Regions from separate parts of the Streptomyces sp. WZ-12 genome, predicted to be linked through region 1. Evidence: riboswitches for the same ligand, from Rfam matches in the RefSeq annotation. Region 1 holds a riboswitch; each other region holds the start of a gene.
The links. A riboswitch is a leader RNA that binds a small molecule or an ion and turns the genes downstream of it on or off. The one in region 1 is predicted to bind cobalamin.
Positions count from the first base shown of each region.

Region 1 (2,192 bases):
CGCGCGTCGGCCTCGGTGACCGCGGTGGTGCGGCCCCGCACCGCTTGGTCGTGGGTGATCGGGGAGCTGGCCCGGGACGCCAAGTCGGCGCGGTTGGCGGCCAGTTCGCTGGCGATGGCGTCGGTACCGCGGGTCAGGCCCTTGGCGAGGGTGACGAGCTCGGCGGTCTTCTGGCGGGCGAAGGCGAGCCAGCGCCGGATCTGCGGCTCGATGTCCCGCTCCAGCGACGCGTCGAGCGGGACGTGCAGCAGCGAGCAGGAGGCGGCCACGTCGACCCGGTCGGCCAGCCCCAGCAGGGTGCCGAGCACGGACAGCGACCGCTCCAGGTCGTTCACCCAGATGTTGCGGCCGTTGACGACGCCGGCGACCAGGCGCTTGCCGGGCAGGCCGCCGACGGCGGCGAGGGCGTCGAGGTTGCCGGCGGCCGCCTCCGTGAAGTCCAGCGCGAGCCCGTCGACCGGGGCCTTGGCCAGCACCGGGAGGGCGTCGCCGAGCCGGTCGAAGTACGAGGCGACCAGCAGCCTGGGCCGGTCGGCGAGGGCGCCCAGGGAGCGGTAGGCGCGCTCCGCGGCGTCCAGTTGAGCCGGGGTGCGGTCCTGGACCAGGGCGGGCTCATCGAGCTGCACCCACTCCGCGCCGGCCGCGCGCAGGTCCGCGAGGACCTCGGCGTACACCGGCAGCAGTCGGTCGAGGAGGGTGAGCGGGTCGAAACCCTCGGCCACGCCGGGGGCCGGCTTGGCGAGCAGGAGGTAGCTGACCGGGCCGAGGAGGACCGGCCGGGCGGTCAGGCCCAGGGCGAGGGCCTCCTCGAATTCCGTGACCTGCTGGGTGGAGTCGGCCGAGAAGACGGTGTCCGGACCCAACTCGGGGACCAGGTAGTGGTAGTTGGTGTCGAACCACTTGGTCATCTCCAGGGGCGCGGCGTCCTGGGTGCCGCGGGCCATGGCGAAGTAGCCGTCCAGGGGGTCGGCGGCGACGGCCGCGCGGTGGCGCTCGGGGACCGCGCCGACCATGACGCTGGCGTCCAGGACGTGGTCGTAGTACGAGAAGTCGCCCGTCGGGACCTCGTCGATGCCGGCCCCGGCCAGCTCCTGCCAGGTGGTGCGGCGCAGTTCCGCGGCGGTGGCGCGCAGCGCGTCCGCGGTGACCCGGCCCTTCCAGTAGCCCTCGACGGCCTTCTTCAGTTCCCGGTGCCGGCCCTGGCGCGGGTAGCCGTACACGGTGGCCCGTGCTGCCGCGGCTGCGGACTTGGTGGTCACGGAGATCTCCTTCGCGAGATGAATCCCTGAGATCCCGGGGACGGGACGAGAGCGCGAAGGGTGACGGGACGCACCGGACGCGGCGACCCGTATGGCGCGGCGCAGGCCACGGCGCGCGACACGGGCACCGTCTGGTGCCTGCTCCCCGGGCAGTGTCCGGGGTGCTCCCGACCCGCCCTCGAAGGTCACCGGGATACCGCGCACGGGTCGTCCGCACGCGGGCAGTTGGCAGGTCTTCGGACTCGCGGGCGCGCCTCGTGTCGTACGAGGCTCCTAGTGGCCGTCGCTTCCCAGACCCGGGTGGGTCCAGTGCGTATGACGGCGGTCGTTCCCGCTCACCGCTGCGGGGCAGTCCCGGATTCTCACCGGGTTCCCTCTTGCGACGCCTCCCGCCTGGCGGACGGGGCGAACCAGCTGCACCGGTCACCTTACGGGGCGGGGCCGCGGCGCGCCGGATGTCGTCCAGTATGCGGATGGTGAGATGGGACAAGTGCCCGTCGGGATTGAACGGGGCGGGGAGGGGTAACGACCCGCGGTCGCGCTTCGCCGCCCTGTGGCGCCACCGCCGTGATCGCGCTGGTACCGTCTCCGCCGTGGCTGAGGGCGCGTCAACGACGCGCCACATACGGGGAGGACGACGCACCATGATGGGTCATTCGCATGCGGTGAGCGGCGCGCTGCTCTTCGCGGGCACCACGCCGTTCCTGCCACCGCTGCTGATGCACACCCATCTGATGCCCCAGGAAATCCTGATGGGCACCGTGCTGTGCGCTGGCGCCGCGCTCCTGCCCGACCTGGACCACCACGACGGCACCATCGCCAACTTCCTCGGCCCGGTGTCCAAGATCCTGTGCCGGTTCGTGGCCTGGATCTCCGGCGGGCACCGCCACGCCACCCACTCGCTGTTCTTCGTGGTGCTGATGACCTTCGGTA
Region 1 covers NZ_CP118574.1:1,696,337-1,698,528, reverse strand. Annotated here, with positions in the region: gene metE (5-methyltetrahydropteroyltriglutamate--homocysteine S-methyltransferase) at 1-1,259, opposite strand, end outside; cobalamin riboswitch at 1,470-1,689, opposite strand; gene PV796_RS07255 (metal-dependent hydrolase) at 1,904-2,192, shown strand, end outside.

Region 2 (2,192 bases), 1.6 Mb from region 1:
GTCCCTGGTTCGGGTCCAGGAAGAGCTCGGGCCGGTGCTGCAGGCAGATGCGCAGCAACCACTGGATGATCCGTCCGTGATCCCCGTCCGGCATGGGCTTGCTCTTGCACCTTCCCGTTGATGAGCTCCCACCGCGCTTCTTCTTCCAAGCGACTGAGTATCCGGGCGGCCTCTTCGAAGTCGGCCGTGCTGGTGTGCGGCCGATCGGCGAGCGCGGTCATGGAACCTCCTCCTTATGCCATCCACCGGGCAGAGCAGGGAACATGGAACCGACGGTAGCCGAGCCCACTGACAGTCAATACGTGATCACCATCGGCGAACGCGCCCGCTGCGCCCCACAGTTCCCCACACTGGCTCCATGGACATCACGATCAGGCCCATACGCCAGGCGGAGTTCGAGACGGTCGGGGAGTTGGTGGTGGAGGTGTATCTGGCCGACGGGCTGCTGAGCGGGGCGGACGATCCGTATGCGGCGGTGTTGCGGCGGGTGGCGCACCGGGCCGAGCACGCCGAGATATGGGTGGCCGTGGATGGGAAGAACGGCGCGGGCGGCGCGGTTGTGGGTGCTGTGACATTCGCCGCGTACGGCAGCCCGTACGCGGAGTTGGCCGGGCCCGGCGAGGGCGAGTTCCGGATGCTGGCGGTCCGCGGCGAGGGGCGCGGGCGCGGCGTCGGAGAGGCGCTGGTCCGGGCCTGCCTTGAGCGGGCCCGGGGGCTCGGGCTGCGCGCCATGGTGCTGTCGAGCCAGCGGCACCTGCTGCCGGCGCACCGGCTCTACCGGCGGCTGGGGTTCGCGCGGGCTGCCGGGCGGGACTGGGACCCGGTGCCGGGCGTGCGCCTGTGGGCGTTTGCTCGGGAGCTGGCCTGACGGCTTGTTTCCGGCCCCGCACAGGCGGTGCGGCCGTTCGCACACGCGTAGGGATGCCATGCGGTGCGACACAAGATGTGGGGGTGCGTGCGGGGAGCAACACAAGATGTATGCTCTTCCTCGCTGTCGCCGCAGGGGAATCCGGTGCGAATCCGGAACTGTCCCGCAACGGTATGAGAGCGCAGGATACGGCCAGTTTCTGGGGGTCCTACGCGCTCACGAGTCCGAAGACCTGCCGATGGTACGTCCGCACCGCCACTGGTGCGGCGTCGAGACGTCCGGGCCCCGAGGGATGGGTTGGTGGACGGAGCGCGGCCGGCCCCGCGCACCCCCGGTTCGCCGCGGGGTGCCCCCTTGTCCGCCCGCGCGCCGCCCCTGCTGCGCCCTCCGGCCCCCGCCGAGTGAGGGAGAGCATCAGGTGACCATCGCGCCAACGGAGCCCGCGTCAGACGCCGAGGTCGTACAGCCCGCGGTGGCCGCGCCCCCCGTGGCCGAAGACGGCCCGGGTGTCGCCCTGCTGCGCACGCTGACCGAGCTGACCGCGGACCTGACCGCCACCGACCCGGGCAAGGTGGCCGCCGCCGCGCTCCGCGGCCGCCACCCCGGCTCCGACGAGGCCGAGTTGCGGTCCCTGGCCACCGAGGCCGCGGCCGGGCTGATCGGCGACGAGCCGCAGTACTCCAAGCTGGCCGCGCGCCTGCTCACCCTCGCCATCGCCGAGGAGGCCGCCGGCCAGGGCGCCACGTCCTTCTCCGCCTCGATCGCGGTCGGCCACCGGGAGGGACTGATCGCGGACGCCACCGCGGAGTTCGTCGCCGCGCACGCCGAGCGCCTGGACGCCCTGGTGGACGGGGCGTTGGCCGACGGCGCGGACGACCGCTTCGGGTACTTCGGGCTGCGCACCCTCCAGTCGCGCTACCTGCTGCGCCACCCCACCACCCGCAACGTGGTCGAGACGCCCCAGCACTTCCTGCTGCGGGTCGCCTGCGGCCTGGCCGAGGACGCCTCCGAGCGGGCGCTGGCGGACGTCGCCGAGCTGTACCGGATGACCAGCACGCTCTCCTACCTGCCGTCCTCCCCCACGCTGTTCAACTCCGGCACCCGGCACCCGCAGATGTCCTCCTGCTACCTGCTGGACTCCCCGCTGGACGAGCTGGACTCCATCTACGACCGCTACCACCAGGTGGCCCGGCTCTCCAAGCACGCCGGCGGCATCGGGCTGTCGTACTCCCGGATCCGCGCCCGCGGTTCACTGATCCGCGGCACCAACGGGCACTCCAACGGCATCGTGCCGTTCCTGCGCACCCTGGACGCGTCGGTCGCG
Region 2 covers NZ_CP118574.1:3,327,011-3,329,202, forward strand. Annotated here, with positions in the region: gene PV796_RS13910 (GNAT family N-acetyltransferase) at 359-868, shown strand; cobalamin riboswitch at 973-1,122, shown strand; gene PV796_RS13915 (ribonucleoside-diphosphate reductase subunit alpha) at 1,287-2,192, shown strand, end outside.
Region 2: another riboswitch for cobalamin. It lies ahead of PV796_RS13915 (ribonucleoside-diphosphate reductase subunit alpha); the one in region 1 lies ahead of metE (5-methyltetrahydropteroyltriglutamate--homocysteine S-methyltransferase).

Region 3 (2,192 bases), 7.2 Mb from region 1:
CGTGGCCGGGGAGGGTGAAGTCCCGCCCGTCGACGACGAGTTCGGCGCCCTCTTCGACGCCGAGGTCGACGTAGGAGCGCACCCGGTCGACGGCGTCCCGGCCGACCAGCGGCCCGAAGTCGGCGTCCGGGTCGTCGCTGCGGCCGACGCGGAGTTGGGCGATGCGTTCCGTCAGTCGTGCGACCAGGGCGTCGGCAGTGTCCGCGCCGACGGGTACGGCGACCGAGACGGCCATGCAGCGTTCGCCGGCGGAGCCGTAGCCGGCGCCGATGAGGGCGTCCACGGCCTGGTCGAGGTCGGCGTCGGGCATGACGATCAGGTGGTTCTTGGCGCCGCCGAAGCACTGGGCGCGCTTGCCGTGGGCGGCGGCGGTGGCGTAGACGTGGGCGGCGATCGGGGTGGAGCCGACGAAGCCGAGCGCCCCGACGCGGGGGTCGGTCAGCAGGGTGTCGACGGTTTCCTTGCCGCCGTTGACGACGTTGAGCACACCGGGCGGCAGGCCCGCTTCCAGGAACAGTTCGGCGATCCGGTGCGGGACCGAGGGGGCGCGCTCGGAGGGCTTGAGGATGAAGGCGTTTCCGCAGGCCAGGGCGGGGGCGGCCTGCCAAAGGGGGATCATCGCGGGGAAGTTGAAGGGGGTGATCCCGGCGGCCACGCCGATCGGCGAGCGCAGCGAGTGCACGTCGATGCCGGTGCCGGCGTTGTCGCTGAACTCGCCCTTGAGCAGGTGCGGGATGCCGGCTGCGAACTCCACGACGTCCAGGCCGCGTTGGAGGTCGCCGTGGGCGTCGGGGATGGTCTTGCCGTGCTCGGAGGAGAGCAGGCGGGCCAGGGAGTCCTTGTCGCGCTCGGCGAGTTGGAGGAAGCGCAGGAGGACCCGGGCCCGGCGTTGGGGGTTCCACTCGCCCCAGGCGCGTTGGGCCTCGGTCGCGTCGGCGATGACGGCCTCGGTCTCGCCGCGGGTGGCCAGCGGGACGCGTGCCTGGACCTCGCCGGTGTTGGGGTCGTAGACGTCGCCGTGGGCGCCCGAGGTTCCCGGGGTGGGCTTGCCGCCGATGAAGTGGGTGAGTTCGCGGGCGGGTTGGGGAGTGTGTGCACGGACCATGGTTGCCTGCTCTCGTCAGGTGGGATCCGGGGATGGCGCGCCGGGCCGCGCCGCGCGCGGTGGCGGGCGGGCCGTGGGGACGCGGGATCGCGCAAGGCGGAAGGACCGCTCAGGCGGCGGGGGCCGCGGAGGCGGTCCTCCCCGCCCGTCCGGGCGGTTGACCAGGCTCGCGGGTACGCACCGGTGCCATGCGTGTCTGCTCCATCCTCGTGGACAACACGGAACGCCCCACGGCCGGTATCCTGACTTCCGGATCGGCGCGCGCCGCCCGCCTTCCCGACCTCTTACACGTCAGTGGCGTACTGCTCGACGGCGTGCTCCCCGGTAACAGTGGCGGGACCGTGCCGGATTCGCACCGGCTTCCCTGCACCGTGGGCCTCGCTCTCGAATATATAGTTGGACGTCCTAGTAAATCTACCCCTGACCGCACACCGGCCCCCTGCCTGGCCGCGGGCAGGGGGCCGGGGCGGGCGCCCGTCAGGGCAGCACGACGATGTTCGGCTTGCCCTTCACCGGGTGCATGCTGACCTCCGTCCGCACGCCGTAGACCTCGGCGATCAACTCCTCGGTCAGTACGGCCTCCGGGGCGCCGTCGGCGAGCAGTCGGCCCTGGTCGAGGACGCAGACGCGGTCGCAGAAGGCCGCGGCGAGGTTGAGGTCGTGGACCGCAATGACGGCCGTGACGCCGAGCGCCCGGACCAGTCGCAGGGCGTCGAGTTGGTGGCGCAGGTCCAGGTGGTTGGTCGGCTCGTCGAGCACCATGACCGACGGTTGTTGGGCCAATGCCCGGGCGATCAGCACCCGTTGCTTCTCGCCGCCGGAGAGCCGGTCGAAGCGCCGGTCGGCCAGTTCGGCCACGCCCAGCGATGCCAGCGCGGAGCCGACGGCCTCGGTGTCGTTCCGGCCGTCCGCCTGGAACGCCCGGCGGTAGGGGGCGCGCCCCATCGCCACCACGTCCCGGGCGGTCAGGCCGAAGTCGGCGGGCATCTCCTGGAGCACCGCGGCGAGCGTGCGGGCGACTTGGCGGGCCGGCAGGTGTCGGATGTCCGTGCCGTCGAGCAGGACGCGGCCGGAGCTCGGCCGCAGG
Region 3 covers NZ_CP118574.1:8,862,040-8,864,231, reverse strand. Annotated here, with positions in the region: gene PV796_RS38940 (CoA-acylating methylmalonate-semialdehyde dehydrogenase) at 1-1,105, opposite strand, end outside; cobalamin riboswitch at 1,321-1,494, opposite strand; gene PV796_RS38935 (ABC transporter ATP-binding protein) at 1,583-2,192, opposite strand, start outside.
Region 3: another riboswitch for cobalamin. It lies ahead of PV796_RS38940 (CoA-acylating methylmalonate-semialdehyde dehydrogenase); the one in region 1 lies ahead of metE (5-methyltetrahydropteroyltriglutamate--homocysteine S-methyltransferase).

Region 4 (2,192 bases), 5.0 Mb from region 1:
ACCTAAGGACTTCGCAATGCACATCGACTGGGCAGCTCTCGGCCAGGTCTTCGGCGTCACGCTCGTGGTGACGGTGGGAATCGTGGGCCTGTTCACCGTCGGCATCGTGGGCACCTCCCGCAAGCCGGCCGCGCCCGGCGACGCGGCGGCCGCCACGGCACCGGGCGCGGGGGCGCGCGCCGGGGCGCTGGCGGCGTTCGCGCTCTGCGCGCTGGCGGTGGCGTACGGGATCTATCTGATCGTCGCCGCCTGACGGTTGGCCGGCCGCGGGCCGGCAGCAGTGGACGGGGCGCCCGGAGGGCGCGGCACCAGCCGCGGCCGCCGGGCGCCCCGTTGGCGTGCGATGCGGGCGACCACCGGGCTGTCGCGCCGCCGGTCGTCGCGAAGGCCCGTTCCGCAGGCCGGAGTTCGGGGCGGGCGGCGCGCGGGTGCGCGGGACGGGCGCGGTGGGATGGCGGGCGGGCGCCGGCGGCGGCCCTGTGGTCTTGGACACAGGGCGGGCGGTGGGGCTGCGTCGCAGGTCAAGGGCGAGTTGACGGGCGTGGCGGGGCGTGGTGGACTGCCGGGGCCAATCGGCGACAGCAGAGGAAGTCCGGTGCGAATCCGGCGCGGTCCCGCCACTGTCACCGGGGAGCGCTCCTCCAACGAGGGCCACGGCCCGTACGCCACGTACGGGCGGGAAGGCCGGGGGACGCGCCGATCCGGGAGCCAGGAGACTCTGGTCGCCGTCGCGTCGAGCCAGGGCGAGGACCCTGAGTGAGGACATACCACCATGCCCGGCTGCCCATCGAGAGCCTCATCGCCCGCTGCCGCAGGGCCCGTTCGGTGTCTGACGGCGGCCTGATCCGGTGCGCGGCGAACACGCGGCATACGCGTGCGGCGCGGCCCTCGGCTTCCTCGGTGATCTGATCGCGGCGGATCCGCGGCGCGGTCATCCGGTGGCCGCGTTCGGCCGGGCCGCGGGCGCCCTCGAACGTCGGCTGTGGCGCGACCACCGTGGTCACGGCGCGGCCCACGCCGTGGTGTGCGCGGGCGGCGCGGCCGCCGGCGCCGCGCTGTTGGAACGCGCCGTGCGCCACCACCCGGGCGCCCGGGCCGCGTTGACCGCGGCCGCGGTGTGGGCGGTGCTGGGCGGCACCTCGTTGGGCCGGGAGGCGCGCGCCGTGGGCGGCGCGCTGGACGTCGGCGATCTGGACGTGGCGCGGGAGCGGTTGCCGCATCTGTGCGGGCGCGACCCGCAGGCGTTGGACGGGCCGCAGCTGGCCCGTGCGGTGGTGGAGTCGGTCGCCGAGAACACCTCCGACGCGGTGGTGGGCGCCCTGGTGTGGGGCGCGCTGGGCGGGGTGCCCGGACTGGTGGCGTTCCGGGCGGTGAACACCCTGGACGCGATGGTGGGTCACAAGTCGCCGCGCTATTGGCGGTTCGGCTGGGCCGCGGCCCGGCTCGACGACGTCGCCGGCTGGCCCGGCTCCCGGCTGACCGCGGCGCTGACGGTCCTCGCCGGGCCGGACCGGCGCGGTGCGCTGCGGGCCTGGCGGGCGGACGGCGGGGCCCATCCGAGCCCCAACGCGGGCCCGGTGGAAGCCTCGTTCGCCGGTGCGCTGGGCATCCGGCTGGGCGGCACGCTGGCGTACGGCGGGCGGGTGGAGCACCGGCCGGTGCTCAACGGCGGGGCGCGGCCCCCGGAGGTCTCCGACGTGGAGCGGGCGGTGCGGCTCTCCCGGCGGGTGAGCGCGCTGGCGCTGGGCGTGACGGTGGCGGGACGGTTGGCGGCGGGTGCCGTGCGGCGCCGCCGGGTGAACGGGAACGGGAGGCTGTCCCGGTGAACGGGCGCGAGAAGACGGCCGGTGGGCTGCTGGTGGCCGGGACGACGTCCGACGCCGGCAAGAGCGTGGTGACGGCCGGCATCTGCCGCTGGTTGGCGCGGCGGGGCGTCAAGGTGGCGCCGTTCAAGGCGCAGAACATGTCGCTGAACTCGTTCGTGACCCGGGAGGGCGCGGAGATCGGCCGGGCGCAGGCGATGCAGGCGGCCGCGGCCCGGGTGGAGCCGACCGCGCTGATGAACCCGGTGCTGCTCAAGCCGGGCAGCGACCGCAGCAGCCAGGTGGTGCTGTTGGGGAAGCCGGTGGGCGAGTTGAGCGCGCGTGGCTACCACGACGGGCGGCAGGAGCAGTTGCTCGGGACCGTGACCG
Region 4 covers NZ_CP118574.1:6,685,360-6,687,551, reverse strand. Annotated here, with positions in the region: gene PV796_RS28920 (hypothetical protein) at 17-253, shown strand; cobalamin riboswitch at 586-718, shown strand; gene PV796_RS28915 (cobalamin biosynthesis protein) at 849-1,826, shown strand; gene PV796_RS28910 (cobyric acid synthase) at 1,823-2,192, shown strand, end outside.
Region 4: another riboswitch for cobalamin. It lies ahead of PV796_RS28915 (cobalamin biosynthesis protein); the one in region 1 lies ahead of metE (5-methyltetrahydropteroyltriglutamate--homocysteine S-methyltransferase).